3 regions of the Halomonas sp. ATBC28 genome follow, and region 2 is predicted to be linked to each of the others. Evidence: predicted binding sites of a transcription regulator. Region 2 holds the regulator's gene; each other region holds the start of a gene.

Region 1 (12,151 bases), on a different contig from region 2:
ATTACCTTAATATGCTGTAAATTTTTTTAAAATTCAACCCGGTTAAGAAAATTTTTAGTGTTACCCTATTTAATAAATAGCTGGTCTGTCTTAACTACTAATAGTTCTTTCCAATTTGTAGTGTATCGCGGTGTCCGTCGCTCACTGCGCAGCGCCCATGCATTGCCTTTACGGGGTAGGCCCAGCTGTACCGTCCCCTTACCCAACTCGCGATTTAGCTTGTCTACTGTCGCCATCAGGCGTTCGCTGCGCTTGGCCTCTTCATCAGTTTGCGGGGTTTCGGTGAGAGTTAGCTGCCGGTTGGCCTTGGGGGAAAGGTCGAGCAGCATGAGGCCTGCTTTGTGGTAAGCATATCCTTTGCGCCAGAGACGCCGTAGACCTTGGATCGCCGCTGCGATGATGTCGCGGCTATCATCGGTGGGCCTCTCTAGTGAGACAACCACACGCTGTTGGTATTGCGGTAAATCGGTACGGAATGGGTTGGTACGCACAAACACCATCACGGCGCTGGTGACGCTGTTCTGTTTACGTAGCTTTTCAGCTGCCCTGGCGGCATGCTGTCTTAAGGCTTCGCGTAAGTCATGGGGGTTGCCGGTTAGCCTGCCGAATGAACGCGACACCATAATCTGTTGCTTGGGTAGGCTCATGTCATCGAGCTGTATGGCGGACTGCCCGCGTAGCTCCCATACGATGCGTTCCTGCACCACACTAAATCGCCCCCTAATACGCTTAGGGTCTGCCTCGCGTAGTTCCCATGCGGTCTCAATACCCATCACTCTTAAACGTTCACCGGTGCGGCGTGCCACCCCCCACAGCTCTGTCACCGGCAACTGCTTTAACAATGCTTTGGTCGCTTCACTATCAGCGGTCAGCTTACACACCCCGTTCTGATTGTAGGCGGGATGTTTTTTAGCCGCTTGGTTCGCCACTTTGGCCAATACGCGGGTAGGTGCAAACCCCACGCATACGGGTATGCCCGTCCACTGCCGAACGGTATCGCGCATGGCTTGGCCCCGTGCCTCCAGCGTATCGGGGTCGAAGCCCTGAAACCCGACAAAACTTTCATCAATGGAATACACCTCCACATGCGGTGAAAACTCGCCTAGCACCTCGGTCACCCGCTGGGACATATCGCCATACAACGCATAGTTACTGGACAGCAGCACGGCTTGGCGGCGTATCGCGGGCGGTAACAAGTGCATGGCAGTCCCCATCTCAACCCCCAGGGCTTTGAGTTCATTGCTGCGGGCAACGACACAACCATCATTATTCGATAGCACCCCCACTGGGCGCCCTTCCAGCGCTGGATCAAAGACGCGCTCGCAACTGACATAAAAGTTGTTGCAGTCAACGAGTGCAATCACGGCAGCGACCTCAGCAGATTGTGAATCACATCGGTCACTACGCCCCAGACTTGGGATTCGCGACCATCTAGGGGAATCGGCTTGAAATTAGGATTGCTTGCTTTGAGGTAAGTACGCTGGCCAACGCGCTCCAGACGCTTAACGGTCATTTCCCCATCCACGCAGATAACGACAATCCGACCAGGCAGCGCTTCCAGGCTGCGATCTACCACCAGTAAATCCCCAGGGTGAATGCTGTCCCCAACCATTGAATACCCTTCCGCACGCGCAAAATAGGTTGAAGCAGGTCGTTTAACGACGTAGCGGTGCAGATCAAGTTCGGTATCCAAGTGATCATCGGCGGGCGAAGGAAATCCGGCGCGCACGGCGGTTGAATAGAGCGGTAATGGTAGTGACGAGGCCACGGCATCTGCCCGACCCAGCAGTGAAACGTTCAATGACATGAAAGGCTTCTCCTTTTTACTGTATGCATAAACAGTATCAGTAAAGAGGGCTAGCCAAGCAACCCTTTAAGAGTCAACGCTAAAAACTTTCAGAACTATATCACTCCTATGAATCCACCCCATGAATCGCTTTGTGTCACCTAGGAGTGTTGCTAATGCCCCCAAAATGTAAACGCTGTGCCGCTACACGCCTGATCAATCTTGATACCGCCCAACGCATAGGCGTTGTCAGCGGGGGCCTTGTGGGCGGCGCGATAGGTGCCTTACGCGCTACTGCGGCTACCCAAACGTTATCACTCGCAACGGCGCGTTTTCCGCTCGCTAAACTGCCGGCCGCCATGATAGGTGCGGTTACCGGTGGCCAGTCAGGCGTTCGGATTACGACGTCACTCTTTATGCAGTGGCTGCCACCTAGCCCCGGCACTCCCTGGCTGTGTCTCGCCTGTGGGCATTCGTTTCGACAGTCCCATCCACCGCTGGCCGCCGTTCACTGATTGCGACTGGCTCTGCCTTTACTACCTCAACCCATAGCGCTGGCGATTCGTCAGCGTTTTTTTATGTTTGGAGACTTACCCATGGCTCATCTCGTTGAACAAATGGCCTACGTCGGCGCTACCCCTTGGCACGGCCTGGGGCAACAGCTATCACCTCAACAACCGTTAGAAGTCTGGCAGCAGCAGGCCGGAATGAACTGGCATATTGAAGAAGCTCCGGTGCGTTTTATTGCCGAGGGAGCCAGTCACTTGGGTAGCATTCACTCGTTCCCCGAGCAGAAGGTACTTTATCGTTCGGATACCAAGGCGCCGCTATCGGTCGTATCCCAGCGCTATAAGGTGGTGCAGCCCGAGGAGATACTGGAGTTTTACCGCGACCTGACGGAATACGCCGGGTATGAACTGGAAACCGCTGGCGTGCTGAAAGGTGGGCGTAAGTTCTGGGCCTTGGCACGCAGTGGCTTAAGCACATCGCTGAAAGGCCAGGATGAGATCAACGACTACCTGCTGTTGGCCACCTCCTGCGATGGCACCTTAGCGACTATGGCGACACCGACTACTGTGCGGGTGGTGTGTAACAACACGCTGCAGATCGCCGTCGATGGTACGTCGCAGGCGGTGAAAGTGCCCCATCGATCAGAGTTCGATCCCCGTGCAGTAAAAAGCCAGCTGGGTATTTCTGTTTCCCAGTGGAACGACTTCATGTACCGCATGAAGGCCTTAGCTGAACGCAAGATCGACCACCGCGAGGCACAACAGTATTTCCAGTCGGTGCTCTGCGGTATCGATAAGCCAATAGATGACCCTTCCAAGCTACCTAACTACCGGGCACTTAACAAGGTACAGAAGCTCTACCACGGCGAAGGCCGCGGTTCCCACCTCGACACGGCCAAAGACACCGCTTGGGGCTTGCTCAATGCGGTCACCGAGTACGTGGATCACGACAAGCGGGCGCGTAGCAACGATACCCGACTGGATTCAGCGTGGTTCGGCCAAGGGGCTCAGTTGAAGCAGGAGGCATTGCAAACAGCCCTTGCCCTGGTGAGCTGACATGCTGTTTCTCATTATTTTACTGCTGTTTTTCTTAGTTTTTATCTTACCCCTCATTGAATAGTGCGATAAGCCTAGCCCCTACAAGGCTGGGCTTTTTGCTTTTTACATGGAGCACACCATGGCCTCTATTAGCCCCGATTTAGATATCGCATTAACCCAACTGACGGAACGACTGCTTACCCAGGAACAAACCTATGCCGAGACCTACGTGATGGCAAAAGGACAGCTGTATCGCACCGAGCTGCACCTATGTCCCGTTCCTCCCAGCGAGCTTCCCGCCGATTTGTAACCCTCTATTGAAGGAGCCTAGTCATGGCCACCAAAACTAATGTGGTAAATCACGAGACGTCTGCATCCTCTTTACAAGCCGTTCCTGCAGCACCCACCACCCATCATGCGGAGAGCACGGCCATTATCCAGGTGATTGAGCGTGCGGCGCTCAACCCGGACGTCGATATCGACAAAATGGAGCGCTTGCTACAAATGCAGGAGCGGGTCATGGATCGCCAGGCCATGATGGCCTATAGCGCGGCCATGGCAGCCATGCAGACCGAACTCCCCAGCATTGAAGAGCGTGGGCAAACCAATAACGGCTGCTACGCCACGCTGGAAGATATCGTCGATACCGTGCGCCCCATTATGCAAAAGCATGGCTTTGCAGTGAGCTTTCGTATTCAAACCCAGGAACGCGGTATTCAGATCACCGGTGTACTGATGCATAAGGATGGCCACCGTGAAGAAACCAGTATGCTGCTTCCCGCCGATTTAAGCGGTAACAAGAACGCGGTGCAGGCGTTTGGCTCTTCCACCAGCTATGGCAAGCGCTACGTGCTCTGCGCCCTACTCAACATCACGACGCGAGGCCAGGATGACAATGGCAAGACCAGTACCAAAGCGAGCATCAAGCTAGTCACGCCCTTTCAGGCGGGACAGATCCAGCGACTGATTAGCCAGTGCCCCGTCACAACCCAGGAGTGGTTCAGCGGCAAGTACGGCTCAGCTGTGCAAGTACCACAGTCCGACTTCGACAAGCTCCGGGCATCCCTCTCCAAGCGAGCCGTTAAGTAAACGGCGTACCAACCCTATCTGAGTAAAGGAGGCATTCATGCAGATGCTCAATATGCCCCAAGGCTCCCCTGAGTGGCTGGCGGCGCGCTTAGGGCGCGTCACCATGTCGGAGCTAAAGTCACTACTGGTTAAGGGCAAAGGCCCTGGTGGGTTGGGCACCGGGGCCATTACCTACATGCACCAGTTAATAGGCGAGCGCATAACCGGCGAACTGGCCGAGCCGTTTCAAGGCAACGCGCATACCCGTCGTGGGCATACGCTGGAAGGCGTTGCCCGTGCGCTCTACTGCGATACCACTGGTGAACCCAAGCCGCACGAAGTGGGCATTATCCTGAACCACAACGTGGGTTATTCCCCCGATAGCTTAGTAGGCGCTAACGGCCTGCTGGAAATCAAAACAAAGCTACCCAAGTTCCAGATTGAGGTGCTGCTCAACGGTGAAATACCCGATGAGCACGTGCCCCAGTGCCAGGGCGGGCTGTGGGTCAGCGAACGGGAGTGGATCGACTTTGTGAGCTACTGGCCGGGCATGCCGCTGTTTATCAAGCGCGCTTATCGTGATGACATCATGATTCGCACCATCGCCGAGCGAGTCGAAGCATTTCATGAAGAGATGGAGCGGCGCATGAGTCAAGTGATGGCGGCGTGAACTGCCCACTTAACCACAACACCCATTCACCATTAACGACATAAATGCTGGGGCCACCACCCCGGCATTTTTTATTTTTTTGAGGAAAAATGACTCCTTCCAAACTTAAAACTGGAGAAGTGGCGGGCACCTATCACATGACAGGGCCGGTCACTGAAACTGGCATAATGGCCATGACCAAGAGCTTTTCGCTATGTACTTTAATTGATGGTTCGTGCCTTAGAGTCTAATGGATCCTGTAGTAAGGCCCAAAATCGCTTTCACCACCTTTGAATGTCGCCGATCTTAATACCCGGTTTGATTATGGCGCTGTTAGAATCACCAAATATTTTATGATAGTGAGTTTCTTAGGTGCAGAGAGGTTCACTCTTAATTTCCTGCTCAAATAACTGCCGTTGCTGCTGCAAGACCAATGTTGGTCCTTCGTATATTCAATGCTTGAGTTAGAGTCGACCGGATTTGCTCTGCTAAAGCCTTAGCCATGAGAGGAGGTACAGCATTACCAATTTGGCGAAATGCCGCATTCATTGGCCCTTGAAATACGAAACTATCAGGGAACGACTGCAGCCGTGCAGCTTCTCGAACCGAGATGGTACGTGCTTGACGACTATCATAATGGATATGTGAATAGCTATCTTTGCCAAGGTGGGCCATAAGCGTTCTGGCAGGCTTGTCAGCTTCCATTTTGCGCCACTTGTTTGGAAATTTTCCCGTATCATAAGGAGGCACAAATGCTTTTTTGACTTCATAATAGCGAGGCATATTTTCCTTTAGCTCTACACCTTCTTTAACTTTGATTCGTTCTAGCTCTTCCTCAAACATGATAGTGGCCAATTGAAACGCCTCAGGGTATTGATCTCCTGGCTGCATGCGGGCAAAGATTTTATAGTCTCTCGGCAGGTAGCGAATAACGTGATCCGCAATGGTTTCTCGAGTTCCCAAGCCTTCCCAAAAACGCATCTGTTGCTGAAATCTATTGCGTGGTGCACAAGAGTAATTATCAGCTCTATCAAAACGTCTGGTGGCTTTCCCAAGCTTGAGTGGAGAGTCATCATTAATGAAAGGCAAATCGGAAAGGGCTTGCTCAGCAGTTACCGCCAACGATAAGTCGCTCTGCTCAGGTTCAGGTGGATCAACGAAAAACTGTTTTTGATCGTCTTGAAGGTTTCTCTTAACTGTCTTCATCGCAACTTGGCGTGAACCATGATATCCAGGGGGGAGGTCTATCCAATGGCTCGGCTCAGGGAACCAGTCAGAGCACTCTAGCTCGTCCTGGTACGCAATAAGAAACATGCGTTCACGCATTTCGGGAACACCATAGAAAACAGCATTCAGCATCGTGTATCGCGCGTTATAACCTAAATCTCTAAGGGCCTCGCAAACTTCTTCAGCAATATTATGGCCACCGTAATTGAGTACATCTGGAACGTTCTCCATCAAGATCGCCAAAGGCTTGAGCTCGTTTAAATAATGCAGATAGCGAAGATAAAGATTTCCACGTGGGTCATTCAGGAATGCTTCTGGATGCTTAGCTATTTCACGAAGCTTAGCTCGGCCAACACGTGCAAATGACTGGCAAGGTGGACCACCAACAATCACATCAACATGACTGCGAGCATCTCCCTGAAGTCCAAAATCCTGCAACAGGTCTGCTGGTTCAATTTCTGTGATGTCACGCGCTTTAGTATGAATCTGCTTCAGCTCATCCGAAGCACCGGTATGGAAATTCATAGCATGTGATTTTGCGGCGGGTGGATCAAGTTCTACGGCACCAATATTCTCAAACCCAGCGGCCTGGAAGCCCAAAGAAATGCCACCGCAACCGGCAAACAGATCCAAAACACGCGGCGACTGCCCCTGTCGGAGCCTTTCGATTTTTTGCTGTATAAACAAACACATTAAATTTCACCAACTTAGCAATGACTCTGGCTCCGACAATTACAGCGATGCCACATCATTATCTGAGCATCCATGCACTGATTAACACGCGATATTAACACCCAGCGCGTTAAATCACATAAATTGGGTCGCAAGGCACCATAATTGGAGAAAATGGCGAAGAAAGCCAACCGATAGCTGTCAGGGTATCTCAACATTTGACTGTAGCTTACGTCATCTAAATAACTGTATAAATAAACATTTTTAATAAAGAAGGCAATTTAAGGAAACTACTCCTTTCTATCCTCGGGTCCTTCGGCAAAACAGCTCAACGCTGAAGATAATCCAGGTCGCTGGTTGAGGCACTCCGGCATCCCAACCCCTGCTGATTACTCAGCTTCGTCCGGAGCGAGATTTGTAAAACCATTCTCTTTCAATTTTTCGAAAGTCTTCATAGCAATGGAGCACTGCCTCTCGGATGGAAGGGAGTTCGGTATCTTGCTACATCTTTCCAGAACACCGGCTTCTATTGGCGTCAGAAGCTTAGATCTCATCCCCCACTCAAGAGCCTTCTTCCAGAATAAGCCTCCGCACTCAACCACAAATATATAATTATTAACCTCTGAAATTTCAGACCGCTCCCTACGTTCCTCATGAATCACTGACGCGGCTTCGCTAGGTGTTGCAAGATACTCTTTCAGTTCTGGTGGATATGCTAATTTCCGCTGTTGCACCTGAGCCCAGCAGGCCTGCTTCTTGGCCCATTCGCTAATGTTCCTAATTCCTTCTGGAGGATGAGTGATGACATCATGAGCACTTTCCGCTGCTACGAGGAGCGCGTGCTCAATGGGCTCGGGGATCGATTGCTGACGCCAGACTTTGTCAAGATCAACAAATTTTCCTTGTTTATTGATGTCGTAAGCAATCTTGGCCATAGAATAGGTGACGATGTTTGCTCTGTAACCACCTTCATACCAAGGCTGTTGCGGGACAGACTTTTCTAGGCGGCGAAACATGATCGCCTTCGCGATCATCCGCTTGAACCATGTATCGTCAAAGCGTGTATCAGACCTTTTCCACTCTTTGGCAATTTCCTTTTGAAAAGCGACGAAGTTCTTCTGCGCGCCTTGGCTAACAATGTATGGCAATCCGATCCATGAATTCTCAAACTTGGCAAAATCCGTTTTGTTGAAATACTGCGAGCGAGGATACTCGAGGTCGAATTTTCTACGCTCTGCTTCGGTGCGCCGGCTACGTTCATCTGGATATTGTCCGCGAGCTCTCTCATAAAACCACTTTGTTTCCTGATATGAGCTGCCGCCTTTTGGTGCCAGTATCCGCCGGGAAAATTCCTGCAAGCGCATCTGAAACGGATGATTTGACGCAAGATCAGCATCATTCACCTTGTTTTGACTGTTTGCATATAGAGATATGTTTGGAATGATTTCTTCTGCCGCATCCGGTGGTACGACGTTCAGCTTCATCTGAACATAAACTTTGTCGAGGCGTGCCTTAGGACGATTGGTACGTTGTTTGCGCGTTGAATGAATCGAGGCCGTTGTCTGACCTCCATTCACGATCTGAAGATTGTCTGCGCGGACGAGAACCGGGCCATTTTCCGTCTGCCGAATCTCAACATTATCCGCGGTTGCCGTTATGCCATTATTATAGGCAAAGAACATTTCTGGCTGACTTTCAAGTGTATCGCGGATCCCCTGGTTCACCTTTCCGCGTGCCTGAAGGAAGCTGCGCACATTCGCTTCGAGAAGACGTGGTCCCCATTTTTCGTAAATATCGCCTAGCTGGCTTCCACGAATGACTGCTATGTAACTTTCAAGCGATGCATCACCCAGCGATGCACTCAGAACCGGTATTGCACCACCAAAATCCTTCTCGAAGTCGATGAGAAGATCTTCCCGGGTTTGGCCAGAACGAATGAATTTTTCAATCCGAGCCAAATCCCAAACGCTGTATGTGACTGGTTTTTCATCAATTGATCCGGCCGGCAGACCATCCACTTTTACCCGCTTTTCTGCGTTCGTAACCAAGATTAGTTTGATTTTTGTGACACTATGCCATGTCGTTGCAATGAGCTCAGCCAGCATGAAGCCAAAGCTTGATTCTTCAAGTTTTTCCCTAAAATCCTCTCTAAGGGCATGTCGAAGAAAGACAGCCATGCGATTGAAGCGTGATTTGAGCTGTTCACCATGGAAACGGCGGATCTCATCAGTGACTTCGTAGTCGCAGAGTACCAAGCTCAGAACACCCTGCGCATCTCGTGGATCACCTCCATAGCCATCCACCTGCATTACGACTCCGTTTTGGCCAGTTCCCTCGTAATACGCATAGTCAGCGCCATCCAGTTCACCCGCCTCGGTAAGAATGTCGCTCATTCTCTCGAAGAAGGCCTCCTTAGTGTAGGTTCTACCAACATCTGCCTCACCTTGGAGATCGGCAATAAGTTCCCTGTGAAATTCTTTAAGCTCCGACATACATCACATCCCTTACGTATCAATGGCGGATTGTGTCTTCGCGATTTCGGTCAGAAGATCCTTATCCTCGACCGTGAACGCGGCACAGGCATCGAGTGCGACCGCATACTTCACATTGAGCACACCCATGGGCACGGGTAGAGGGATGCGGGGAAATCCGTCTTCGACGCGGAACGCAGTGCGCTTACCTATGATCCATCGTCGATCACTAAAGTCGTGCGACCAGTCGAATCCAGTCGCTGTCAGCAATCGCTCCCAAGTCCCGTAGGCAGTCAGGGAAGCGAACTTAAAGATATCCTCAACGACCTGCACATGATCCGAAAGTGTCATGCCCTCCGGCTTGATTGCGGCATCAACATCATGAACTAGCAGAAAGACTTCGGCGCCAGCTACATCTGCGAGTTGATCCGCAGATGAGATCTGTACCTGTGGTTTTGATGCACCTCGGCGTGCCTTCACCTCCATGCACATGCCATTAAGCTCGAAGTCCTTAGCGCCATCTTCGGGGCCGCGCCAAGCCTCAATTGCCGCCTCTTCCCCGATCACAGTACACAGGAGTTGGAGAACCTGGAGCTCCCCGAGTAAGCCTCTTTGTTCCTCGACACTTAAGCGTTCTGAAGATCCGCCTCGCAGTAGATGGTGCCAACGAAGGGTGCGGCGTACGGTTCGATCGAGGGCGTCCGACGGAGTTTCACCTTGCTCACCTGCCGAGACGATGTCCATGCATAAGCTGGCGAAAAGTTCGATTTGTTCCTGATCGCGAAGCGCTAGGAATAACGCGTCTCGCGCTCCCAGCTTACGATATCTGATATCGAGGCTCTTTATCTGAGGAAGAGGCAGAACCCTATTGGCCCCATCTGGCAGAACGAGTGCGAGCGCCACGCAATTGTTTTCAACAACTGCCCAGAAAAAATCGTGGTGACCTCGTTTGTCGACGCGGCGCGCCTCATTAAATCCCAGCCCATCCCACAGTTGTACTTTAGACATCTACCATCTCCGGATCTTCATCTTGGTCTTCCTCGCCGAACACTTCGCGGAGCATGGTAGTGTTCATGACGTACTCGACTTTTTCATCCGGGCGTGACGAGAATGGAAAGCTGATGCCGAAAGCAACAACCGGTTCCACCGGTAGGAGGTGATCATACCTCTCTCTGTGCTTGGTCTTTTCAGGAAGCTTGACCGCAATTAGGTAAATAATTAATAGGGGTTTCTTTCGTACTTCCCTATAAATACGATCTGGAAAATTTACATTTTTATTGCCGTTGAGCCTTTCTTTGACTAGAAATTCAGCTTCGGCTCGTGCTGCATCTTCTGGCGCTACTCCAATCTTTTCAACTCCCCTCGAGGCAACTCTTGCACGTGATCCGCTGACCGATAATATTTTATCCTCGAGTCTTTCGACACCTACGCTCCTACGAATTGGTCCGATCGGCCAGCCGATGATATTGTTGCTGGCCTCGTTATCTCTAACACTCGCAAAGAACACGTCCCATTTATTGAGCTCATCATGGGCACGCAGATCGATATATCTGCGCAGCGGCTCGATGGTGGTTCCAACACTTTCTGGTGCATTCTGAAAGTGAAGTAGAAAGTCATCTATACGCGCCACATCGACCCCCTGCAGGAGAAAGCCACCGCTTTCGCGCTTATCATCTGTAAAATCGTAGCCGTCTGCTCTCAAAGCTGAGGCAAAAGAATGAGCCGCGCTCCTGTTACTCTCCAGAACATCTGGCACGTTTCTAAGTTTGTGCGTCTCGACATACCCGTTCGAAAGGCCGATTTTTACATGTTTCTCCCCTGAGCCGAGCTTGTTTCGCGCGGTTACCAATAGAGACGAAGGATGGCTACGCACCGCCAATCCAAATTGTAGAGGTGTCGCACGATCTCGCTGCATACGACGAAGCTCTTCATGAAGTTCTTCGGTCGCCTCGGCTATATGGGCATACCAGCCAATTGCCTGGGGCGGCATCCAGACCCGGCAAAGATCCTCATAGTTGCCCCGGTAACCAAACCAGCGTCCCATCTGCATGAGAGTGTCATACATCATCGAGTTGCGCAGAAAGTAGGAGACAGTTAGTCCTTCAAGAGTGAGTCCTCGAGACAGCGAGAACCCCCCGACTGCAATCACGGTTAGCCCGCGCTCACCTGCTGCAGAGTAGTCGAGATCATTGACCCGGCTATTCACTTCTACGACCTTTGCGGCACCTATCGAGCTGAGCATCTGCATCTGAATCTCGTCCCAGTCCGGCCATGCCTCATAGAACTCGGCGGCCCATATTTCGCGCAGTGCCGCAATCTCCGGATCCTGAATTCCTCTCTCACCCAGAGAGGCGTTGATGCGGATGGAATCTCGGATTGTATTGAGCGCATCCTGTAACCTGTTGCGAATCAGGCCTTGCATTCGGGTGAAACGACTGGCGTTGACTAACATCGATGCGTGCTGATCGCGCTGCCCTCGCAAGTCGCGGATAGTCCGCGCAACAAGAAATGTACGAAGCGCCTCAATCATGCTGTAGGGAACCGAAACAAGGTCATCCTCTTTTTTGTGTCGGACCGGCAGTACATCACCGTTGTCGATGATGTTACGCAGATAAAGCGGCTTTTCCTCATCTGGTATACCGTCAAGGAAAACTTTGCGTGGCCCAAAATAGTTGTCTGGGGCATCGAGACCGATGATGAAATCCCGAGGAAAAAGGTCTTCCTCCTCCAT
Region 2 (12,151 bases):
CACGCGCCGCCGTGTGTGTTTCTGCTGTGGGGCAGTCATGCGCGCCAGAAGAAGGCGTTAATCGACCAAAGGCGCCATTTAATACTGGAAGCCCCGCACCCATCACCGCTCTCTGCGCATCGGGGCTTTTTTGGTACCCGGCATTTTTCCCAAGCCAATCAATTTCTTCAGGCGCAAGGGCGAGCACCTATCGAATGGCAATTGCCTGAAACCCCTTAACCTCGTAAGTGGTTGCGGGTAGAATACGCGCAATTTTGTGCCTAGTTGATGCAACTTTGGTTGCCATTCTGAATCCCCTGCAGTGAGGAAGTCCCATGAGTGTTTACGCCATTAACCATCCGCTTGTACAACATAAGCTGGGTCTGATGCGCGAAGTTGACCTGAGCACTAAGAGCTTTCGTGAACTGGCAGGTGAAGTCGCCAAGCTGCTGACCTATGAAGCAACCAAAGGTCTTGAACTGGAAGATCATGAAATCCAGGGATGGAACGGTGAGCCAATTGCAACGCGCCGATTAAAAGGTAAAAAAGTCACCGTCGTACCGATTCTGCGTGCCGGGCTCGGCATGCTGGAAGGCGTAACGGATCTAATCCCGAGTGCACGGGTTAGCGTCGTAGGTCTGTATCGTGATGAAGAGACGCTGCAACCGGTGCCTTACTTTGCCAAGTTTGCCAACGATATCGAAGAGCGCATGGCGATCGTGATAGATCCCATGCTGGCCACCGGTGGTTCGATGGTCGCAACACTGGATATGCTGCGTGAGCGTGGCTGTGAGCATATGAAGGTGATTGTGCTCGTCGCGGCCCCTGAAGGTATCAAGCGGGTGCAGGACGCTTACCCCGATATTGAAATTTACACCGCCTCAATCGATGACCGCCTCGACGAAAATGGCTACATCGTCCCCGGATTAGGTGACGCTGGCGATAAGATTTTCGGAACGCGCTAAGCGTCCTTATATTGATTGCCCCTTACGCTTAGCGTCAGGGGCATTTTTTTGCACACCTACAATCGAATAATCACTAGGAATTCACTTATGCGTGAAGCTGCCAGTCAGGCTGAGTCGTGGCCAAAAGTCATTTTAACCGGCGCACAAATGCTATTTGTGGCGTTTGGCGCCTTGGTGTTAGTACCGCTTTTGACAGGACTCGACCCAAGCGTTGCGCTGTTCACGGCTGGGGTGGGAACCTTGGTATTTCATGGGGTCACCAAGCAGAGCGTGCCGGTGTTTTTAGCCTCATCGTTTGCCTTTATAGCGCCTATTCAAGGCTCTGTGGCGAGCTTTGGCGTTTCGGCAACCATGGGCGGGCTAATGGCAGCGGGGCTGGTCTATGTGGCGATCTCTCAGGTTGTGCGCTTAAAAGGCACCGCTTGGCTGCATCGCTTGCTGCCCGCTGTGGTGGTGGGGCCGGTGATTATGGTGATTGGCCTGGCGCTGGCGCCGGTGGCCGTAAGTATGGCGACCGGTGAAACCAGCGACAATATCGGCTATGGCGCGGCGATTTTCTTATCAATGACCAGCTTGCTAGTCACGCTTGTGTTGGCCGTTTTTGGTCGCGGGCTACTTCGCCTAGTGCCGATTATGGGGGGCATTATCACCGGCTATTTTTTAGCGTTGCTGATGGGGGTAGTCGACTTTACGCCAGTGCATGAGGCGGCGTGGTTATCGATACCCAGCTTTACCGCACCCAGTTTTCACTGGGCTGCCATTCTGTTTATGATTCCGGTCGCGATTGCCCCAGCGGTAGAACACATTGGTGATATGGTGGCCATTGGTTCGGTGACCCGCAAAAACTACCTGGAAAAGCCTGGCCTGCATCGAACTCTGTTAGGCGATGGGCTGGCGACCAGCGTAGCAGCGCTGTTCGGCGGGCCGCCGAATACTACTTACTCGGAAGTCACCGGGGCGGTAACGCTTACTCGGGCATTTAATCCCAAGTACATGATTGTTGCCGCGATTATTGCCATTGTGCTGGCGTTTGTGTCCAAGCTTGGCGCGTTGCTGCAGACCATTCCTGGCCCGGTAATGGGCGGTATAATGACGCTGTTGTTTGGCTCCATTGCGGTGGTCGGTATGAACACACTGGTACGTGCAGGACAGTCGCTGACGGCGCCGCGCAACTTGGTCGTGGTTTCGCTGATACTGGTGTTCGGGATTGGCGGCATGCAGTTTGGTGGAGGCCAGTTTACGCTGCAGGGCGTTAGCCTGGCCGCTTTGGTGGGTATTGCGTTGAACTGGCTATTACCCCGTGAGCAAGAGGGCGAGTAGAGTCATCCTCTATAACGCTGTGTGAATCGTTAGAATGGTAGCGTGAGTGATCATCAGGAGTTTAGGCAGCATGGAAAACGAACTAACCGCACCTTTTCCCATACTGGGGATTGCTGCCTGGAGCGGTACCGGAAAAACGACGCTGCTAGAAAAGCTGCTGCCACGATTAAGGGAGTATGGCTTGAGCGTCGCTGTCATCAAGCATGCTCACCACTCGTTTGATGTCGACCAGCCCGGCAAGGATAGCTATAAGCTGCGTAGCGCAGGTGCCGCCCCGATACTGGTGGCTTCCCGTCAGCGCTTTGCGCTGATGCAGGAAACCCCTGACCAGGAAGAGCCTGATTTAGCCCAGCTAATTGCCATGATGGTGCCGCACAAACCTGACCTGGTGATTGTCGAAGGCTTCAAGGCTTGGCCGATTCCCAAGCTGGTGCTATACCGCGAAGGGATTGGCGATGTGGATATTTTAACCGGCCGATGGGTTGAGGCAGTCGCTCTCAGTGCGCCACCGCCTATCGACCTGGCGGCTTCGGTGGCTCAGTTAGATCTAGACGATAGCGAAGCGGTTGCACAATGGGTAGTAACCTGGTTAAGCGCTAAAAACGATACGATGTCTTCAAAAAATACGTCTTCAAAACATATGTCTTCAAAACAGCAATGGTGACAACATGCATCTGACCCACCTTAATACCCGTGGCGAAGCCAATATGGTGGACGTCGGCGATAAGCTGGAAACCCGCCGCGAAGCAGTCGCCTCCGGGCGCATTATAATGCAGCCTGAAACGCTGAAATTACTTAGCGATGGTGAACTGCCCAAGGGCGATGTGTTGGCCACCGCGCGTATCGCTGGTATCCAGGCGGCCAAACGTACTCATGAGCTGATTCCTCTCTGTCACTCACTGGCGCTCTCCAAGGTTTCTGTTGAGTTCGATATTGATGTGGCCGAATCCTGCGTTCATGTGACCTCGCTGTGTCGCTTGAATGGATGCACCGGGGTCGAAATGGAAGCCCTTACCGCTGTCTCGGTAGCCTGTTTGACGCTTTACGATATGTGCAAAGCGGTCGATAAAGGTATGCGTATCGAGGCTATACAACTCGAGAGCAAGCAAGGTGGTCAGCGTGGCGACTACCAACGTATGAGCACCCAGGCGCCGATTGTTACCGGTGACGGCGTAGCCGGAGAAGTCAGCTTGGGGGAGCGCTGCCCTTCACCCTGTGTGCGGGTTAAGTTTTTAGCCGAACTGCGCGAGCGGGTAGGCGAAAGTGAGACCGTCGTGAGCCTCGATCAACTGGCTAGCCGCGACATTAGTGGATTAAAAGCCGCGCTGGCCGAGCAGGATAGTCGCTTTAAACAACTCACCGACCGGCGTACGCTGTGTGCGATTAATCAGGTCATGGCCAATGACGAGGCGTTAGTGACCGATGATGACGAAGTGGCGTTTTTCCCGCCAGTAACAGGGGGGTGAGGGTGGATAATAAGCTGGATATTAAAGTAACGATTCAAGCAGCCCCGTTTCCAATGGACTACGGCTATGACGATGCCTTGGCGGGGCGTAGTGATATTGGCGCGGTGGTGTGTTTTACCGGCTTAGTGCGTGATTTTAATGAAACGCCGGACGTCACAGGGTTAACGCTGGAACACTACCCGGGCATGACCGAGCGTACGCTGACGGAGATTGGTGAACAGGCTTGGCAGCGCTGGTCGCTCCAAGCGGTGCGGATTATTCATCGTGTCGGTTACCTGGGACCAGGCGATCCGATTGTGCGCGTACTCGTAGCCAGCGCACACCGGCGTGAGGCGTTCGAAGCCTGCGATTTTATTATGGATTACCTGAAAACCCAGGCGCCTTTCTGGAAGAAAGAGCACTCTGCCCAGGGCGAGTATTGGGTCAAAGAGCGTCACTCTGATCAACAGGACGCAGCGCGGTGGGAGTGAAGTGCCGCGTCACTGTGCTCGTTGCACTGACACGAAACTGTCATTGCGAACGCAGTGAAGCAATCTCGGGGGTAGGCGCCACCGCTGGTTGAGATTGCCGCGTCGCTGCGCTCCTCGCAATGACATAATAAGAAGGCTCCTCGCGGTGACACGAAACTGTCATTGCGAACGCAGTGAAGCAATCTGGGTTTTATAGCCGTCGTTGAATGATGCCGCTCTAACGGTTAGCGGCACTTTCATACGCAGCAGGTTCTGGCATTTCGGCGGCCATAATCTGTAGATGCACGTCGGGCAGGTGCTGCATATGCTCCGCCAGCCACTGAACCATGCGAGGCTGTAATGCTTGGCGCAAGTCGGCAAGCGTCTCTGCTGCAATCTCCTCAAGCTGATCATCCAGCCAATCATTAAAGCTATCTTCATCCAGCGGGCTGGCCCCCGAGGCATCCAGCATCAAACGGCCAATACGCGCCCATCCAGTGTCAGTCGCCGTCACTGGCAGCGCTAAGTATAAGCTACCGCGACGGGCCTTGTTGGCGTCGTGCACGTCAAGACCAGGATGGGGCACCACGCTGTTTTGACTGACTATGCAGGGCGGCTGCGGATAGCGCGACTCACAGCGCAGCCCGTGACTGTCAAAGCAAATTAGATCGCCGTTCACCGGCGCCAATGGAGCGCTAATGCCTAGCTGTTTGGCAATAGTCTGATGAGCCTGCTGATGGCGTGCTTCGCCATGCACCGGTATGAGATGTTTTGGCCTGACCCACTGATACAGCTTGATCAGTTCATCCTGGGCGGGGTGCCCGGTAGCGTGCAGCTCAGGGTGGTTGAACTCGTCGTAGAGGTTGACACCTAAGTGCGCCAAACGCTTTTTAAGCTGTTCAATGGGGCGTTCATTGCCAGGAATGGCTTTAGCCGAAAAAATAACGTTATCGCCCGGCTGAAGATCCACAAAAGGGTGGCGACCCTGGGCGAGACGCTGTAGCGCAGCACGGGGTTCGCCCTGGCTGCCGGTGGCGATAATCACCACTTCATCCGGGGGGAGGTAGCCTAGGTCATGATTGGGCACCAGCGGCGGTAAATCATCCATATAGCCGAGCCCCCGGGCAACGCTGACCATGCGCTCCATTGAACGGCCCATCAAGCTAATGCGTCGGCCACACTTCTGAGCGGCGCGCCCTATCGCTAACACCCGGGCAAGGTTACTGGCAAAGCAGGAGACCACCACCCGGCCCTGGCAGTTGCTGAGGGTTTTTGTCAGGGCGCGGGCGACGTCCCCCTCGCTGCCGGAGTGCCCGGGCATGGGGGCGTTAGTGGAATCGCCCACTACCAAGTCAACCGGGGCAAGGGACTTGAAGAGGGCTGCACTGATCGGCGTGCCGATAATCGGTTCAGGATCGAGTTTCCAGTCGCCGGTATGTAAAACGCGATAGCCACCGGCCATCATTATTAGCGCACAGCTTTCGGGAATGGAGTGGGTTAAAAGTAAATAGCGCAGCGTGAATGGCCCGCTCTCTAGGGCCTCGCCAGGTTCAATGACATGGATAGCCGCACTGCTAAGCTGATGCTCGGCAAATTTTAGCCGCAACAGGCCTGCCGCCAGCGGGGTGGCGTAAATGGGGCAGTTCCACATCGGCCATAGCCAGGCTGCGGCACCAATGTGGTCTTCGTGACCATGGGTGATAAATAGCGCTTTGGGCACGATCTCTAGTGCTTTCGGCGTATCAAGATTGGGTACCTGCAGTGGCGAGTTGGGAAGATCCTGGCGGATCATCATGCCGCAGTCCACGGCTATCCAGTGATCGTCATAGCCGTATAGCGTTAGATTCATTCCAATCTCACCGCATCCCCCCAGCGGCAACATGCGCAGCGGTGGACGACGACGGGGACGAATTTGAACGCGTGGTGAATGCATCTGTTATGAAAAACCTAAAAAGTAGTGACTTAACTATACGGGAAGGCAGGGGCAGCTAACAATCATCCATGGCCTTCCGATACACTATGCGACCTAAGCCGCTGGTTTGTCATAATTAACTTAGCAATAGGTCAAGAGTAGCTCACATGTCTCATTATTATCGTTTAGTAGTTTCCTGTCCTGACCGGGTGGGTATTGTTGCACGGGTATCGAGCTTTATTGCCCAGCAGGGCGGCTCCATTACCGAAGCCAGCCAGCACTCCGATTTAGAAACCGGCTGCTTTTTTATGCGCTACGAAATTCTGGCGGATTCGGTAGGTATGTCGGCGGAAGCGCTGAGCGCGGCATTTGAACCGATAGCCAGCGAATTCAATATGCAGTGGTCGCTGGTGGATACCCAGCAGCGTAGGCGCGTAGTGCTGATGGTGTCGCGGGAGTCACATTGCTTGGTAGATCTACTTTACCGCTGGCAGGCGGGGGAACTGGATTGCGACATTGTCGGGGTTATCTCCAACCATGATGATATGCGTTCGCTGACGGAGTGGTACGGTATTCCTTATCACCATGTACCGGTCGACCCCGACAATAAGCAAGCATCGTTTGCCAAGGTTCAGGCCGAAATCGACAGTGCCCGCGCCGACTGCGTGGTGCTGGCGCGCTATATGCAAATACTGCCCCCTGAGCTGTGCGCGCGTTATGCGGGGCGAGTGATCAATATTCACCACAGCTTTTTGCCCTCTTTTGCCGGGGCTAAGCCCTACCACCAGGCCTACCAGCGGGGGGTTAAGCTGATTGGCGCTACCTGCCACTATGTGACCGAGGAACTCGACGCAGGCCCTATCATCGAACAGGATATCCATCGCGTTAGCCACTGCCATACACCCACGGATTTAGTGCGCTTTGGACGTGATGTAGAAAAAGCCGTGCTCGCTCGCGGTTTGCGCTGGCACTTGGAAGACCGCGTGCTGGTGCACGGTAACAAGACAGTGGTATTTAGCTAACGCTCATCAACCTGAGAGGCAGCCATGTCATTCGCGCAAAGTGTATTAGCGCCCTGGGCGCTGCTGCTCACCTGGCTACTCTCGTTAGCAGTGATCGCATGGGCGCTTTGGGGGCGGCCCTGGCAGGTGTTGATAGCGGATTCAGCGCTTCAGCACCGCTGGCTGGGTGCTACGCTGGCGGTGATGCTGATGTGGCAGCTTCGTGCCCAGGCTGTTGATTGGCTAACGCTACACCTTGTTTTTACAGTATTGATGACACTCGTTTTTAAAGCGCCATTAGCGCTGATTAGCAACGTGCTGATCAACATTGCCATGGTGGTGATTGGCAGCAATGAGTGGATGTTGCTGGGGGCAAATGTGCTGGTTACCGGGATCGTCCCGGCGGCCGTTATTGGCACGGTATGGCGGCTGGTAGATCGCCGCCTGCCGGATAACTTGATGGTATTTCTGTTTGCCTGCGGCTTTTTTGGCGCGGCGCTGGCAACGCTGGGAGGAGGCTTGGCGGCGGTAGTGCTGATTATCGTCGCGGGTACAGACCCTGAGGCGATCTATCTCGCCCAGGAGTATGCGCGTTTTTTACCACTGCTAATGCCTTCAGAGGCATTTATTACTGGCATGCTGCTGAGCATCCTGCTGGTCTATCACCCAAACTGGGTGGCCACCTTCAATGACCACCGCTATATCGACCTGCAGTAGCGGATTTATTAGCCGAGTGCCTGGCCGTTGCCACCACGAATTACGCCGACTCCAACGCCTTCAATATCGAGCGCTTGAGAGCGCAGGTCGATTTCAATGGGCGCAAAATCAGGGTTCTCTGCAAACAGCGTCACTTGGTGCCCCTGGCGTTTGAAGCGTTTAACCGTTACTTCATCGTCCAGGCGGGCAACCACGATCTGGCCATCGCGAACCCGGTCAGTGCGATGAACCGCCAGTAAATCACCTTCCAAAATGCCAATATCCTTCATGGAAAGGCCGCGTACGCGCAGCAGATAGTCAGCTTTGGGAGTGAAGTACTCGGCCGGTAGCGGGCAGTAGCGATCAATATGTTCGGCGGCCAAAATGGGGCTGCCGGCAGCTACTTCCCCGATCACAGGCAGGCCAGTGGGTGGGGCTTCCACGTTGGTTGTGGGTAAGGCGGTGACTGCGCTATCCAGGACTTCTTGAGGTTCCTGGTTGGGCAGGCGGATGCCGCGAGAGGTGTTGCGGATAATGCGAATAACACCTTTGCGTTCCAGCGCGCGCAGGTGCTCTTCAGCCGCATTGGGTGAGCGGAAGCCAAGTGCTTTGGCAATCTCGGCGCGGGTAGGAGGGTAGCCAAATTCGCCCATGGTCTTAACGATAAAATCAAACACGTGCTGTTGGCGAGCGGTTAGCGGACGCGACATACCAGACTCCATAAATAGTGAATAGACAGTAACAAGTTAAATGTCGACTTAATCAATAAGTGTTTAAGTATACAGTATGTTCCTCTGTCCAGTATATGGCTTGTCAGTGCCTATTGCCGATGTCTATGCAATTTTTCTAATCGTTTGAAACTAAGTTTCTGCTTATTTAATACGTCACATTTTGTCAATAAATCAAGCGTTGAGCCCGCCTACGTTATGGCATAGTATTTTGCTATGTTTTAAACAACTGTTTCCCTGGAGAGCGACATGGCTCAATCTGATACGGTGACCCGTATACTCGACACCGCCGAGGTGCTGTTTGCAGAGCGGGGTTTTGCTGAAACTTCGCTGCGCAACATCACTAGCAAAGCGCGGGTTAACTTAGCCGCTGTTAATTACCATTTTGGTTCCAAAAAAGCCTTGATTCAGGCCGTTTTTGCCCGCTACCTGGATCCGTTTAGTCAGCGCTTTCATACTGCTCTAGATGAGCTCGAGGGCCAACACGCCGGGCGCGTTATCCCGCTGGAAACACTGCTCGAGACCATGGCAACTACCGTTCTCGCGGTGCCCGCCGAGCGCAATAGTTTGAAAGTGTTTATGCGCCTGCTGGGTCTTGCCTACAGTCAAGCACAGGGACATCTAAGACGTTATATCCAGGAAGAGTATGGCGATGTGTTTACACGCTTCACCGAGCTTGTGCGCAAAGCAACGCCGGATCTGCCTGACGCCGAGCGTTTTTGGCGGCTACACTTTGTGCTCGGCACGGTAATCTTTACCTTGTCTGGCCTCGATGCGCTACGCGATATCGCGGAGAAGGATTACCACGAGCAGGTCTCTGTGCGTGATTTGGTCAGGCGATTGCTCCCGGTAGTGGTGGCTGCTATGAATGCGCCGTTACCCATAGCCCTTGACGGTGCCAAGCCAGAAGAAGGAAAACATGCGAACTCCTACGCTAGCTGAGCTACCTCCAACGGAACATATCTGGCTGGAGATTGATACTACCGAACAGTTGCTGCGCTGTTGGCGAGGGCCAAAAGTGCTCCATGAGTGTTCTATTTCATCCGGTGCTGCCGGAAGCGGGGAGCGCAACGGCAGTGGTAAAACCCCTCGCGGGTGGCACTATGTGCGCGCGGCCATTGGCGGTGATATGCCCGAAAATGCGGTGTTTCGAGGTCGCCGCTGGACGGGCGAGACATTTTCGCCCGAACTCGCCGAAGAGCATCCAGAGCGTGACTGGATTCTGACCCGCATACTGTGGCTGTGTGGCTTGGAAAAGGGCGTGAACCGCGGTGGTCAGGTGGACTCGCAACGGCGCTATATTTACCTGCACGGGACGCCGCCTGACGAGCCCATGGGCGTTGCTGCGTCCCACGGCTGTATTCGTTTACGCAATAGTGATTTGCTCTATATCTTTTCGTTAGCGTTGCCGGGCACCCCTGTTTGGTTGCACGGTGGACGCCAGTCCTTTGACTGATCAGATTTTGACACCGCTAGACGATCGTCTAGAATCATCGCCCCTTTTCATGGACCTATCACGATGACTCAACCGTTAGGCCCGGTCATGCTTGACCTTGAAGGCCCAAAATTGACGGCTGCAGAAAAACGCTTGCTGCTAGAACCGACGGTAGGGGGCGTAATTTTGTTTGCCCGCAACGTTGAAAATGGCTATCAGGTTCGCAAGCTCTGCAGCGATATTCGCCGTGTGCGTGCTGATTTACTGCTTGCCGTGGATCAAGAAGGCGGTCGCGTTCAGCGCATAAAAGAGGGGTTAACACGCCTGCCTGCCATGGCGCGTATCGGCGAGTGTTACCGCGCTGCCCAGGGAGAGGGGCTGGCGTTAGCTAAAGATGCCGGCTGGTTGTTAGGGATGGAGATGGCTGCCTGCGGTCTGGATCTGAGCTTCGCCCCGGTACTTGATGTGGAGAGCGGTCTATCCAGCGTTATTGGTGATCGTAGTTTCAGCAGTGACCCACAGCACGTAGCCCAGCTGGGCAATGCATTTATTCAGGGGCTTCACGATGCCGGTATGGCCGCTGTGGGTAAGCACTTTCCCGGCCACGGTGGTGTCGCGGCGGACTCACACGTTGCATTGCCGATAGACGATCGCCCGCTAGAAGTGATGAAACAGCACGATCTTGTGCCCTTTACCCAGTTAGCTTCACAGTTAGATGGGATTATGCCTGCACACGTTATTTATAGTGCTTTTGATACGCGCCCAGCAGGCTTTTCACCCAACTGGTTGGGCATGCTGCGGGAATCGCTAGGCTTCAAAGGCTGCATTTTTTCAGATGACCTGAGTATGGCCGGCGCCCACGAGGCGGGAGACCCCAAAGCGCGTGCCCAGGCAGCGCTGGCAGCAGGCTGCGATATGCTGCTGGTATGTAATGACCGAGCCTCCGCGCTTGAAGTGATGGAGGCATGCCACGGAATCAATTCTAAGCGCCCCGCTAAGTTGCGCTATAGCCGTGCGCGCCCAGACCTAGATGCGCTGAGTGCATTGGGCCGTTGGCGTCGTACTCACGCTAAGCTGGAAGCGCTAGCGGATAAGCCCCAGTTCAGCGCAGAAGCCGAGTAAGCCCAGTGCGGAAGCAGAGTAAGCCCAGCGCTGAATAAATCTCTTACTTAAATAAATGAAGTTTTAACCCGCCGTGGAGTTGGTAGATGTCAAAGTTGGATAAAGAAGCATTAGAGTCGCTGGACTCGATGCGTGAGCTGATGGATAACGCCGACTGCCTAATTTCTCAGCAAGAGGTAGAGCGGGCGCTGGATCGTATGGCGGAAGAGATTACTCGGGATTTAGGCGATAAACTGCCGGTTTTTTACTGCGTAATGAATGGTGGCTTGATTACCACCGGTCATCTGCTTACCCGCTTGGGCTTTCCGTTGGAAGTAGATTATTTGCATGCCACTCGCTACCGCAACGAGCTGCGCGGCGGCGAGCTTTTTTGGCGCGTTTCCCCTGAAGTGCCCATGGCGGGCCGTCACGTAGTGATTGTTGACGATATCCTGGATGAGGGGGCGACCCTGGCGGCCATTTTGGCTTACTGCGAAGAGGCCCAGGCCGCCAGCGTTACCACAGCGGTGTTGGTCGATAAACAGCACAACCGCAAAGCAGTGCCTGGGTTGAAAGCCGACTACTGCAGCCTGGAAGTTGCCGACCGTTATGTGTTTGGCTTTGGTATGGATTACAAAGGCTACTGGCGCAACGCGCCGGGAATTTTTGCCCCCAAAGGCATGTAATCCACTGGGGGCTTGCGTAGTTTTTGTAGTAGTTTTTACATTAGCGGGGCGAGAAACGCCTCGCTAAGCCGGTTTCAGCAATCATCCGCGTTGAAATCTCCTCCACCGAGAAGCGTGTCGCATCGATGAAGGGAATGTGCATGGTGCGGTAGAGCGACTCGGCCTGTTCCACTTCTTGTAGGCACTGATCCATCGAGCTATAGCGGCTATTGGGGCGTCTCTCGTTGCGAATTGCCGACAAGCGTCGCGCATCGATGGTTAACCCAAACAGCTTTTGCCGATGGGGCACGAGCGCCTTGGGTAGCTTCAGCATGCCATCTTCGTCTAAATCGTCTTCCGTCAGCGGGTAGTTAGCCGCCCGAATGCCAAACTGCAGCGCCAGATAAAGCGAGGTAGGTGTTTTGCCGCAGCGC
Region 3 (7,045 bases), on a different contig from region 2:
GATCCATGGCAGCACTGAATCCTATGCAGTTGACGATAGCCGTATTATCACTGATGGCAGTGACTTTTTCAGAGCTTCCCTAGCCGTATTTCAGTCCCACTAGGGGAAGCTGAAAGTAATGTAAGTGCTGAAGCTTCGTCATCATCAAATTCTGGCTCAAGACTACTTTTTGAAGCTAGGCTATCAGGAACTGTAACACCATCGATCCCTGACGATTTGGTTTGGTATGAACATGAACCAACTTGGCAGTCTATCGCCAAAGGCCGAATAAATTATGGTCTCCAGGATTTTTCCCTGTCTGTATCCTACGAAGATGATTTTGGCATCAATGCTGGCTTAAAGGTAGCTATTAGTAAGACCGGATTAGAAGTTGGTGGTAAATTCGAAGATCACGAATCAACAGTTTGGCGTCTTGAAGGGCAATTCAAGGGCATAGTAAATTAAACTTAACAATCATATATATAAGAAAAGAATCGTTACGCGCATTTCGATAGGCTTTATGTGTAGCGTTATATTTGAAGGAGAGCTTAAGTGCCGTTTGAAGAGCTGACAATTCTGTATTTTCAAATAGCTGCGGGAGTAATGATGGGGTGGGATTATTTCACACCAAAGTCGTGGCGCGAGCACATGAATGGTGTACTAAGCGAGTATGTTTCTGGTGTTCAAGGAAGAGTCGATGAAGACCTATCGGGGGCACTAGTTTTTTTGAAAGTGAGCCTTCCAAAAATCATTGCCTCATTTATCGCTTTCGGACTTGCTTACTTCGTGCTCAGATTTGGCTCCTCGATTAACGGTGAGTGGCGCGCTGAGGCTATCCTTGTCACCGGGTTAGTGTATTTGATGCTTGTCGCTGGAGGTTTAATAACGCTAATGAACATAGTATTTCCGTTGCTGGTTCCTCTGGGATTAGGAGGAGTATTTAGGGGGATAACAATGGTCTTAACGAGCACAGAAAAGGGGCCGTTAGCAGGATTGGGATTTTTAAGCCTATTGGTTTCTTTTGTGATGCGTTACATGAACTATACAGCAGTCTGAACCATAATTTGGCGGTCAGCCTGATCGCTACGCGCCGTCTTTGGCCCTGCTCCAAAGCCGCCCATAACCTTAGCGTTATATGCTCAACTAAAATACCGTAAGGAGAAATAATGAAAATATCTGACATGAAACAAAATATAAGGGAAGCTGATTTATCTCCTGAAGACGAAATGAAGAGCTATATTCTTTCTCTCGCTGCTGATTTGAGGCTAGATACAGGGCATGTTCTGCCAATAAGGGTTTTGTTGCACAGAACCTTGAGCTTTAATCCGAAACAGCGAGAGGCGTTGCAGCCAGCACTCAACACACTCATCTCAGAAGGCTATTTTGAAGAAAAAGATGATAAGGCTTTCCTCACCGAAAAGGGCCGAGACGCTATATACTAATTGATATCAAATCGGCTGCTGTCGAACTGCCAAAAGCGTCACAGCTTTTGCTCTAGCAAAATCAGTGCCATTTTGTCAGCCGCTGAGCCGGAAGTTATATTGGTACTACCTGATAGTCTGCTCTTGGCTGTTTGCCCTCTTAACCAAAAAATAAAGCTTGCCTGATTACGAGAGCTGCCTCGTTGGGCAGTTCCATTTTATCCCAACAGTTGCCTATAAATACCCCATTTCCGAAAACGACTTACACCCATCACTTCCCACGACCATGTGATCAATCACACGTATATCCATCAGTCCCAAGGCTTCCTTTAGGCGATCAGTAATACGCCTATCGGCCTCACTGGGTTCGGGATCTCCGCTTGGGTGGTTGTGCACGAGGATAACGGCCGCAGCGTCGTAGGTAAGGGCGGCTTTTAGTACTTCACGTGGGTAGACGCTGGCCGCGTCGATGGTTCCACGGAATAGCTCTTCAAAACGGATAACGCGATGCTGACTATCGAGGAACAGCACACTAAACACGTCGTGCTCGTAATCTTGAAGCAGTAACTGCAGGTGCTCAAACGCCTGGGAAGGCTGCGTGATCTTGCGGCCTTTAGCGAGTTTGCGTCTTGCGAAGCGCTTGGCCATGGTGATGATATCGTTTTCAGTCACTGGCGAGGTAACGTGATAGGTACCAGCCACTTCCCCAGCTTTGAGTTTGGCGTGTGTCATGGTTGTCTCCAAAAAATAAAAAACGCCGGGGTGGTGGCCCCGGCGTCTATGTCGTTAATGATCGGTTGGTGTATCTATGGAATCGTCGCGTCACGCAGCCATCACTTGGTTTATGCGACGTTCCATCTCCTCATGGAATCGTTCTACCCGCTCGGCAATGGTGCGGATCATAATGTCGTCACGGTAGGCACGTTTGATAAACAGCGGCATACCTGGCCAATAGCTCACAAAGTCGATCCATTCCCGTTCGCTGACCCATAGCCCGCCCTGGCATTGGGGCACGTGCTCATCAGGTATTTCGCCGCTGAACAGTACCTCAATCTGGAACTTAGGTAGCTTTGTTTTGATTTCTAACAGACCGTTAGCGTCTACTAGGCTGTCGGGCGAGTAGCCCACGCCATGGTTAAGGATCAAGCCCACTTCCTGGGGCTGGGGTTCGCCTGTGGCATCGCAATAAAGCGCACGTGCCAAGCCTTCCAACTCATGGCCTCGTCGAGTATGCGCGTTACCTTGAAACGGCTCAGCCAGTTCGCCGGTTATGCGCTCGCCTATTAACTGGTGCATGTAGGTAATGGCCCCGGTGCCCAACCCACCAGGGCCTTTGCCCTTAACCAGTAGTGACTTTAGCTCCGACATGGTGACGCGACCTAAGCGCGCCGCCAGCCACTCAGGGGAGCCTTGGGGCATATTGAGTATCTGCATGAATGCCTCCTTTACTCAGATAGGGTTGGTACGCCGTTTACTTAACGGCTCGCTTGGAGAGGGATGCCCGGAGCTTGTCGAATTCGGACTGTGGTACTTGCACAGCTGAGCCGTACTTGCCGCTGAACCACTCCTGGGTCGTCGCGGGACACTGGCTGATCAGACGTTGGATTTGGCCTGCCTGGAAGGCGGTGACTGTCTTGATACCTACCTTGGTACTGGTGTTTCCATTATCATCCTGGCCGCGTGTGGTGATGTTGAGCAGTGCGGAAAGTACATAGCGCTTGCCGTAGCTGATGGAGGAGCCAAACGCCTGCACTGCGTTCTTGTTACCGCTCATATCGGCAGGCAGCAACATGCTGGTCTCTTCACGGTGGCCATCCTTATGCATCAGCACACCGGTTACCTCAATACCGCGCTCCTGCGTCTGAATACGAAAGCTCACCGCAAAACCGTGTTTCTGCATAATGGGACGCACGGTATCGACGATATCCTCCAAGGTGGCGTAACAGCCGTTGTTAGCCTGCCCGCGCTCCTCAATGCTAGGGAGTTCGGTCTGCATCGCTGCCATGGCCGCGCTATAAGCCATCATGGACTGGCGATCCATCACCCGTTCCTGCATCTGTAGCAAGCGCTCCATTTTGTCGATATCGACGTCCGGGTTGAGCGCAGCACGTTCAATCACCTGAATAATGGCCGTGCTCTCAGTTAGGTGGGGAGTAGGTTTTGCAGGAACAGCCTGTAGTGAAGAGGATGCAGATGGCTCGTGATTTACTACATTAGTTTTGGTTGCCATGACAAGGCTCCTTCAATAGGGGGTTAAAGATCGGCGGGAAGTTCATGCGGGGGAACCGGACATAGGCGCAGCTCGGTGCGATACAGCTGTCCCTTTGCCATCACGTAGGTCTGGGCATAGGTTTGTTCCTGGGTAAGCAGTCGTTCCGTCAGTTGGGTTAAAGCGATATCTAAATCGTGGCTAAGAGAGGCCATGGTGTGCTCCGTGTAAAAAGCAAAAAGCCCAGCCTGTTAAGGGCTGGGCTTATCGCGCTATCCAATGAGGGGTAAGACAAAAACTAAGAAAATTAGCAGTAAAAAAATCAGAAACAGCATTTCAGCTCACCAGGGCAAGAGCCGTTTGTAATGCCTCCTGTTTCAACTGAGCCCCTTGGCCAAACCACGCCGAATCCAATCGGGTATCGTTGCTGCGCGCACGCTTGTCATGATCCACGTACTCGGTAACAGCATTTAGCAGACCCCAGGCGGTGTCTTTAGCGGTGTCGAGGTGCGAACCACGGCCTTCGCCGTGGTAGAGCTTCTGTACCTTGTTGAGTGCTCGGTAATTGGGCAGCTTGGAAGGGTCGTCTATCGGCTTATCGATACCGCAGAGCACCGACTGAAAATACTGCTGCGCCTCGCGGCGATCGATTTTGCGTTCCGCCAAGGCCTTCATGCGGTACATGAAGTCGTTCCACTGGGAGACGGAAATACCCAGCTGGCTTTTTACTGCACGGGGATCGAACTCTGACCGGTGGGGCACCTTAACCGCCTGCGACGTGCCATCCACCGCAATCTGCAGCGTGTTGTTGCACACCACCCGCACCGTGGTTGGTGTGGCCATGGTCGCCAAGGTGCCATCGCAGGAGGTGGCCAACAGCAGATAGTCGTTGACTTCATCCTGGCCTTTTATCGACGTGCTTAAGCCGCTACGGGCCAAGGCCCAAAACTTACGCCCGCCTTTCAGCACACCCGCAGTTTCCAGCTCATACCCCGCGTACTCCGTCAGGTCGCGATAGAACTCCAGTATCTCTTCGGGCTGTACCACCTTATAACGCTGCGACACCACCGATAGTGGGGCCTTGGTATCTGAGCGGTAGAGCACCTTCTGCTCAGGGTACGAGTGGATGCTGCCAAGGTGGCTGGCTCCTTCGGCAATAAAGCGCACCGGTGCTTCTTCAATATGCCAGTTCATACCGGCCTGTTGCTGCCAAACCTCTAGCGGTTGTTGACGGGATAGCTGTTGCCCCAGGCCGTGCCAAGGGGTGACGCCGACGTAAGCCATTTGTTCAATGAGATGAGCCATGTTGAAACTCCTAGCAATAAAAAAGCGCTGACGTTAATCGCCAGCGCTTTATGGTTGGAATGTAAGGGCTATGTCGCTTAGTGGGAACGCATTATTGGGGTGCGGTGAAGGGACGGGTTAATTGCCGGAAGGTATGACCGCACGATACGCACAGCCAGGGCGTTCCTTCACCGGGTGGCAGTTTCTGTGTGAAGAACACCGTTGCGACTCGCGAGCCTGCCTGACTGCCGGAAACAGCCCCCATCACGGCAGCGGGCAGTTTGGCTAAAGGAAAGCGGGAAGAGGCATCCGATAAAGGGGACGTTGGGGTATAGGATGCCCGCCACGCACCAATGGCTCCGCCCACTAGGCGGCTGCCCACTGTGCTGATGCGTTGGGCGGTTTCAAAGTTAAGCGTGCATGGGGCTGCACAGCGTAGGCAAGGCGGGGACATAAACAACACTCCTATAGGTGTCAAAGTGATCCCGTGTGCAGGATTCATAGGAGTGATATAGGTCTGTAATTTTTTGGCTTTGACATTTGAGTGGTTGATTCATTAAGTCTCTTTACTGATGCTGTTCATAAATACAGTAAAGGAGGGAGCCTATTATGTCATTGAACGTTTCACTGCTGGGCCGCGCAGACGCCGTGGCCTCGTCACTACCCTTGCCGCTCTATTCAACCGCCGTGCGCGCCGGGTTTCCTTCGCCCGCCGATGATCACCTGGATACCGAGCTTGATCTGCACCGCTACGTCGTTAAACGCCCAGCCTCGACCTATTTTGCGCGTGCGGAAGGTTATTCAATGATTGGGGACAGCATCCACCCTGGGGACCTATTAGTGGTGGATCGCAGCCTGGAAGCACTGCCTGGACGGATTGTGGTGATTTGCGTCGATGGCGAAATGACCGTCAAGCGTCTGGAGCGCGCAGGCCAACGTACCTACCTCAAAGCAAGCAACCCTAATTTCAAGCCAATACCCCTTGATGGACGCGAATCCCAAGTGTGGGGCGTAGTGACCGATGTGATTCACAACCTCTTGAGGACACTACCGTGATCGCGCTCGTTGACTGCAACAATTTTACATACGAATGCTAGCATATGACGAATACAAAATACTGTGGTAACTATTGACATTGGAATGAGCCTACCCTAAGTTTCTTTCCAGAAATAGACAAGGAAGTGGGCTAGCCGCTCACGGCCAGAGGGCCCTCAGGCCCGCCCCTGGTAGGAAGAATTTCCGCTCTGATTACCAATGAAAGAGGGCAAAGAGAGTGGCTGTACCTTTTACAGCGATTCGGTGAGTCACGGCTTATAAAAGCTATCAAAGATCTGCCAGGTAACAGGAAACCCTATCCCTTAAAGTAGCCCGAGTTCTTGGGGTTCAGCTCCCAAAGCCCTGTGATCTCCCCAACCTTAAGGCAAACCTCAGAGCCGATAGAGAGGTGCGATTAGGTCTTCGATCTATTCGGGGCCTGTTGGCGTCTCTTGGGAATATTCAAAACCAGAAAAGTGATGAGGCGAAATAGGGAAAATGCAAGAGGCGGACATTCGGTTGCTGTTTGATTGCGGAAATCTGAAGTCAGTAATGATCACCAGAGCGCCCCTGGTTGAAGGCTGGTGCTGCAATTTTCGCGAAAGGGTGGCGGCTGTGAGGTGCTCGACTTTCAAAGAGTAAGTCTGCGAACTTTTAAGACTCTGGATGCGACATTTCTGGCTGCAAGCCGGATTGGGTAGGCAATCGATCAACCAAGGACTTCATTATGGCGATGCTCGAAAGAGTCAGTATTGAACCGTACCGGCTTTCTCGGAGACCCGTTAGTTTGAGTCAAGCAGCCTTATTTGCCTGACTCTGTTGCTCATAATACATGGCTTCTCGCTCTGCTGGTGGGATATGGCCAATCGGCTCCAGTAACCGCCGGTGATTGAACCAGTCGACCCACTCCAACGTTGCAAACTCAACCGCTTCTAGTTGCCGCCATGGTCCGCGTCGGCGAATCACTTCGGTCTTGAAAAGCCCTATCACGGTTTCAGCCATTGCGTTGTCGTACGAATCGCCCACGCTTCCGACAGAGGGCTCAATGCCGGCATCTGCTAAACGTTCCGTGTAGCGAATTGAGACGTATTGAACGCCTCGGTCGCTGTGGTGAATA

The links. The regulator LexA, encoded in region 2, represses DNA repair genes until DNA is damaged. The targets are predictions, from matches to a motif close to TACTGTNTANNTANACAGTA.
Region 1: the regulator LexA is predicted to act here: its motif matches at 1,825-1,844, upstream of umuD (translesion error-prone DNA polymerase V autoproteolytic subunit).
Region 3: the regulator LexA is predicted to act here: its motif matches at 5,467-5,486, upstream of umuD (translesion error-prone DNA polymerase V autoproteolytic subunit).

Annotation. Positions count from the first base shown of each region.
Region 1 covers NZ_VCQL01000014.1:37,556-49,706, reverse strand. Annotated here, with positions in the region: gene E0L35_RS16330 (Y-family DNA polymerase) at 66-1,364, opposite strand; gene umuD (translesion error-prone DNA polymerase V autoproteolytic subunit) at 1,361-1,807, opposite strand; gene E0L35_RS16320 (hypothetical protein) at 1,963-2,301, shown strand; gene E0L35_RS16315 (DUF932 domain-containing protein) at 2,383-3,351, shown strand; gene E0L35_RS26300 (hypothetical protein) at 3,473-3,643, shown strand; gene E0L35_RS16310 (ERF family protein) at 3,667-4,422, shown strand; gene E0L35_RS16305 (lambda exonuclease family protein) at 4,460-5,071, shown strand; gene E0L35_RS16300 (DNA cytosine methyltransferase) at 5,453-6,970, opposite strand; gene E0L35_RS16295 (AIPR family protein) at 7,339-9,441, opposite strand; gene E0L35_RS16290 (PD-(D/E)XK motif protein) at 9,454-10,428, opposite strand; gene E0L35_RS16285 (Z1 domain-containing protein) at 10,421-12,151, opposite strand, start outside.
Region 2 covers NZ_VCQL01000027.1:36,508-48,658, reverse strand. Annotated here, with positions in the region: gene ung (uracil-DNA glycosylase) at 1-219, shown strand, start outside; gene upp (uracil phosphoribosyltransferase) at 315-944, shown strand; gene E0L35_RS22635 (uracil-xanthine permease family protein) at 1,032-2,264, shown strand; gene mobB (molybdopterin-guanine dinucleotide biosynthesis protein B) at 2,335-2,928, shown strand; gene moaC (cyclic pyranopterin monophosphate synthase MoaC) at 2,933-3,730, shown strand; gene moaE (molybdopterin synthase catalytic subunit MoaE) at 3,733-4,200, shown strand; gene E0L35_RS22615 (ribonuclease J) at 4,418-6,028, opposite strand; gene purU (formyltetrahydrofolate deformylase) at 6,259-7,113, shown strand; gene E0L35_RS22605 (energy-coupling factor ABC transporter permease) at 7,138-7,809, shown strand; gene lexA (transcriptional repressor LexA) at 7,818-8,498, opposite strand; gene E0L35_RS22595 (TetR/AcrR family transcriptional regulator) at 8,766-9,458, shown strand; gene E0L35_RS22590 (L,D-transpeptidase) at 9,436-9,972, shown strand; gene nagZ (beta-N-acetylhexosaminidase) at 10,036-11,073, shown strand; gene E0L35_RS22580 (hypoxanthine-guanine phosphoribosyltransferase) at 11,160-11,738, shown strand; gene E0L35_RS22575 (pyruvate, water dikinase regulatory protein) at 11,779-12,151, opposite strand, start outside.
Region 3 covers NZ_VCQL01000019.1:100,409-107,453, reverse strand. Annotated here, with positions in the region: gene E0L35_RS19970 (hypothetical protein) at 532-1,035, shown strand; gene E0L35_RS19965 (hypothetical protein) at 1,146-1,421, shown strand; gene radC (DNA repair protein RadC) at 1,635-2,132, opposite strand; gene E0L35_RS19955 (lambda exonuclease family protein) at 2,223-2,834, opposite strand; gene E0L35_RS19950 (ERF family protein) at 2,872-3,630, opposite strand; gene E0L35_RS26325 (hypothetical protein) at 3,654-3,824, opposite strand; gene E0L35_RS19945 (DUF932 domain-containing protein) at 3,946-4,914, opposite strand; gene E0L35_RS19940 (hypothetical protein) at 5,006-5,347, opposite strand; gene umuD (translesion error-prone DNA polymerase V autoproteolytic subunit) at 5,503-5,949, shown strand; one part of gene E0L35_RS19930 (IS3 family transposase) at 6,721-7,045, opposite strand, start outside.